One region of the Bacillus sp. WC2507 genome, then DNA from elsewhere that is predicted to be linked to it. Evidence: riboswitches for the same ligand, from Rfam matches in the RefSeq annotation. Region 1 holds a riboswitch; the other holds the start of a gene.
What was found. A riboswitch is a leader RNA that binds a small molecule or an ion and turns the genes downstream of it on or off. The one in region 1 is predicted to bind magnesium.

Region 1 (2,212 bases):
CTGGACAGCGACAATGGAGCTCGCACTATACATCATGATAATCCCTAAAGTACATGTTATGAATAGAGGAAGGAGCAATAAATAATCGAGTTTTAATATTTTTTTCATTTTAATATCCTCCTGATTTAAAACAAAACATAATATTACATTTGCTAATGAATAGAATCTTGTTCTCGTCAATTACTAAATATGACTTTTGTTTAGGATGATTCTATTGCTTACTCCCTGTTTTTTTACGCAAAAATCCCCCTAGTATGTAACTAGAGGGATTTAAAATGGCATGACTAAATAAGGCTTTTCTCCCCCTAGTAGAGCTTTGGCACTATACAACGTAAAGTAATGAAAATTCATTACTTAGCTATCTTAAGAAGAGCCTTAATCCGACAATTCCTGTTCTACCCATTGGCGTCTTTCGACATTTTTGGGCAATAGCCTGTGTTTGTATAGGAGCCTCACCTAACAGGTTTAGCAATATAAATTTTATGTATTTGTTTCGTGTTGCAAGCATAAATATATTTTTTTTGCTTGTCAAGTAACCGTATTGCTAATTTTATATGTTTTATTGCTTTATAGCGCTTTGAGAAATGATGTGAGAAAATGTATGTAATCATTGCGTATAAATACATATATTCCACTTGTAGTGTATCGTTTGATTAAGTAGTTTAATCATATAAATTTGATAAACAGTAAAGAAGATTTTAATCATAAAAGAAGATTTTTGGAAAAATGTTCTTTTGAAGTAAAGAATAACTAATCATTCATTTTCTGTTATAAAGGTGAAAATTAATTATAAACAATAAGTTTCATATATTTTATAACGTTTCTTCAAATAAAATCTATTTGAATTCTATGTTTTTTAAGTGGAGTTTTAAATTTGTAGTAAAATATAATTTCATTTTCTATAAAAGATTTTTTTATGAATGGAATTTAAAGTCAGTTGACAAATATTAAATTCTGGTTTAAATTTTGAAGTAATTCAATAATCTTTGTTAGGTGAGGCTCCTGTATAGAGAAACGCTGCTGCCCAAAAATGTCGAGAGACGCCAATGGGTCAACAGGAACGGTCGGATTAAGGCCCTTCTTAATGTAGCTGGTTATAAAAACCTATGCTATACAGTGCTAAAACTCAACGAGGGAGTGGTATACGATTTGATAGAAAGGCACCTCTGTGATTTTGGCAAAGCTGTCTTAATAATCATTTATTTGTATTGTGAAAAAACCTTTACTCCTTTTTGAGTAAAGGTTTTTCTGTTTAATTTTATTTATTTTTATCTTGTCTATATTCAAAAAGGAGGTAATTTAAATTAATGAATTGATTGCAATGTAACTATTATTGCTCTAATAAAAAATTAAAGACAAATAAAATAAAACAAAACCACTCATGAAACTCTAGAGTCTCCCTTAGCAATATGAGGAGGAGTTAACATGAAGAAATTATTAAAGGAATTACTTGTAACCAAAAATAATCTGGATGCAGAGAAGGTTTTACGTCTTTCGTCGTATGATGTTGCGCAAGAAGTAAAACAGTTTTCAATTGAAGATCAAGTCATATTGCTAAATACGATTCCTGTATTAAAAAGCTCTAAAATTCTTCAATATATGAGTGCAGAAGAAAAATATAATATCTTAATTCACTTATCTGAAAACAAAGCTAAAAAGTTACTAAATTTACAACCAATTGATGAATTAGTAGATTTACTGCTAGCGGTTCATCCGGAAAAACAGGCTAAATTAATGGCGTATCTAGATAAAATCACAAAACATAACGTAAAAAAATTGATGACTTTCAAACCTGAAACGGCAGGAAGTCTTGTAACAAGTGATTTTGTTGCAGTTAGGGGAAATTGGTCAGTAAAAATGACATTGAAGTACATTAGGGAACATTCTAAAAACGTAGAATCAATATCTTATAGTTATGTTCTTGATAATCACGGGTATCTTAAGGGAATCGTTTCCATACATGAGTTATTACTAGCAGCAGATGAAGATCTATTATCTACTATCATGATTCAAGAGGTGATTTCAGTACACGCTGAAGTTGACCAGCAAGAAGTTGTAAAAAAGCTACTGAATTATAATTTAGCAGCAATACCTGTGACAACAGCAACTAATAAAATGATTGGTATTATAACATTTGATGACGTAATGAATGTTATGGAAGCAGAAGCTACAGAAGATATTCAAAAGTTAGGCGGAAGTGAACCATTGAATC
Region 2 (2,212 bases), on a different contig from region 1:
TGTGTCGTACTTACTGACAATGCCACTTCAATAAATTGTTTAATTCCTTTTGGTCCATACACTGTTAAAGGTGTAGTCCCTCCTTGAAACGAACGGCTTCCTAATAAACCAGGCAACCCAAAAATATGATCACCATGTAAATGCGTAATAAATATTTTTTCAATGCGGCGTGGGCGTACAGATGTATGTAATATTTGATGTTGCGTCGCCTCGCCACAATCAAATAACCAAGTCTGCCCTCGTTCTTCTAACAATTGCAAAGCAATTGCCGAAACATTCCTTCCTTTCGAAGGAACACCTGCACCAGTTCCTAAAAATACAAATTCCACTTTCTTTCCTCCAGCTCTTTATATAATCTACCTTTCATCTTACGGAATGTTATTTCAAATGGCAAATCGAATTTACATAACCAATCATCTAGACAACTATATAACACGAACATTATACTTAAAAAACTTAGTAATCGTTCGTATTTTATGTTAAAATGATTATACTACATTTTAAGGGAGCGTTTTATTATGAAAGAAGCATTTCGTTTACAAACTGATTTTTCATCTTCATTTGATCGCTGGGTAAGTTCTTTCGTGTCTGATCACCCAGCACAATTAGAATGGACGACTTTGAAAGAATTAATCCATGAATATACAACAACACATACAAATGATTCGTTACCAACATATATTTCTTCAGCTTTAACATATTACGCACAACGCGTTTCAACAACAAATAGTTCAGAAATTGTTATTTTTGAAAATACTACAATCTCATAATCTGTAATAAAAAGCACTGTAATCAGTGCTTTTTATTTATTTCTCCACCTTATTTCAAAAAACTCCTCTTATTTCCTACTATATAGCCAGCATAAATCTATTTGAGTTTTCAAAAAAATGTATTGACACTACAAAATTACAGTGCTAACATTCAACATGTAATTGAATATGGTCTCTGTTAGGTGAGGCTCCTGTATAGAGAAACGCTGCTGCCCAAAAATGTCGAGAGACGCCAATGGGTCAACAGGAAAGGTCGGAATGAAGGCCTTTCTTAACGTAGCTGGTTTCAGTACCTATGCTATACAGTGCTAAAACTCAACGAGGGAGAGGTGCATGTATTTTGTCATACACAAAAACTGTTTTTATCTATGTTTACTAACAGTCTTTGTTGTGGACTCTTTTAACTGCGAATTCAGACCTTTACTCGTTTTGAGTAAAGGTCTTTTTACGTATATATGCACCTTACTATGAAACAAACATAGCATATTCAGAAACTACTAAATTGTACGGAGGTGAGGAACAGTTGGCAATTGATGATTCGGCCCAGATACCCATAATATGTTTTACGTTAATATTTCATCATGTAGGTAGGAAAGAAGCTGTTCCTCCTAATTTTAAATAGTTGAGTAACAGATTGTTTCCTCCTTCATGAAAAAGGAGGAACTACCAATGTTAAATTTACAAAAACAAGAAACAAAGCATTCATACGATCAAAATCATATGAAAACAAATAACGGATTACTGGTGGAAGTCGCAATACAAGATGTAAACAATGCGTTACGACTTTTAGAAACAACACAAAATGGCCTCTCTAAAATAGAAGCGTCTCATAGATTTTCTTTATATGGCCCAAATGAAATAGCTCATAATAAAACATCGCCGTGGTACATTCAATTTCTACTGGCATTTAAAAATCCATTTATTTTTGTTTTATTAGCTCTCGGCGCACTCTCTTTTTTCACAGATGATATACAAGGAACCATTGTCGTATCTGTAATGGTAATGCTAAGTGCAACGATCCGCTTTTTACAAGAGTTTCGTTCTCAAAAAGCTGCGGATCAGTTAAAAGCTATGGTTCGAACAACGGCAAGCGTCTTTAGAATAGATGGATTTGTACACGAAACAAAAAACGTAATGAATTTAAAGCAAAATGATCCAACGGAAATTCCAATTGAAGAACTTGTACCTGGCGATATTATTTCACTTTCGGCCGGTGATATCGTTCCGGCTGATGTGCGTATTTTATCAGCTAAAGATTTATTTGTGAATCAGTCTTCTTTAACTGGGGAAGCACTTCCTGTGGAAAAGTACGAAAACTGCTACCATACAGAGAATAAACATATTTTACCGAAAAACATGAAAAAAAATTACAATCCACTCGATATGGAAAACCTTTGTTTTATGGGTACAAATATTGTAAGTGGTAGCGCAAAAGCTGTTGT

Region 2: another riboswitch for magnesium. It lies ahead of mgtA (magnesium-translocating P-type ATPase); the one in region 1 lies ahead of mgtE (magnesium transporter).

What each region holds. Positions count from the first base shown of each region.
Region 1 covers NZ_JBQXPN010000003.1:263,217-265,428, forward strand. Annotated here, with positions in the region: gene ACUN28_RS29165 (FtsW/RodA/SpoVE family cell cycle protein) at 1-108, opposite strand, end outside; M-box (ykoK) riboswitch at 295-471, opposite strand; M-box (ykoK) riboswitch at 979-1,146, shown strand; gene mgtE (magnesium transporter) at 1,426-2,212, shown strand, end outside.
Region 2 covers NZ_JBQXPN010000001.1:1,562,485-1,564,696, reverse strand. Annotated here, with positions in the region: gene rnz (ribonuclease Z) at 1-329, opposite strand, end outside; gene ACUN28_RS08420 (DUF3932 family protein) at 519-770, shown strand; M-box (ykoK) riboswitch at 938-1,105, shown strand; gene mgtA (magnesium-translocating P-type ATPase) at 1,440-2,212, shown strand, end outside.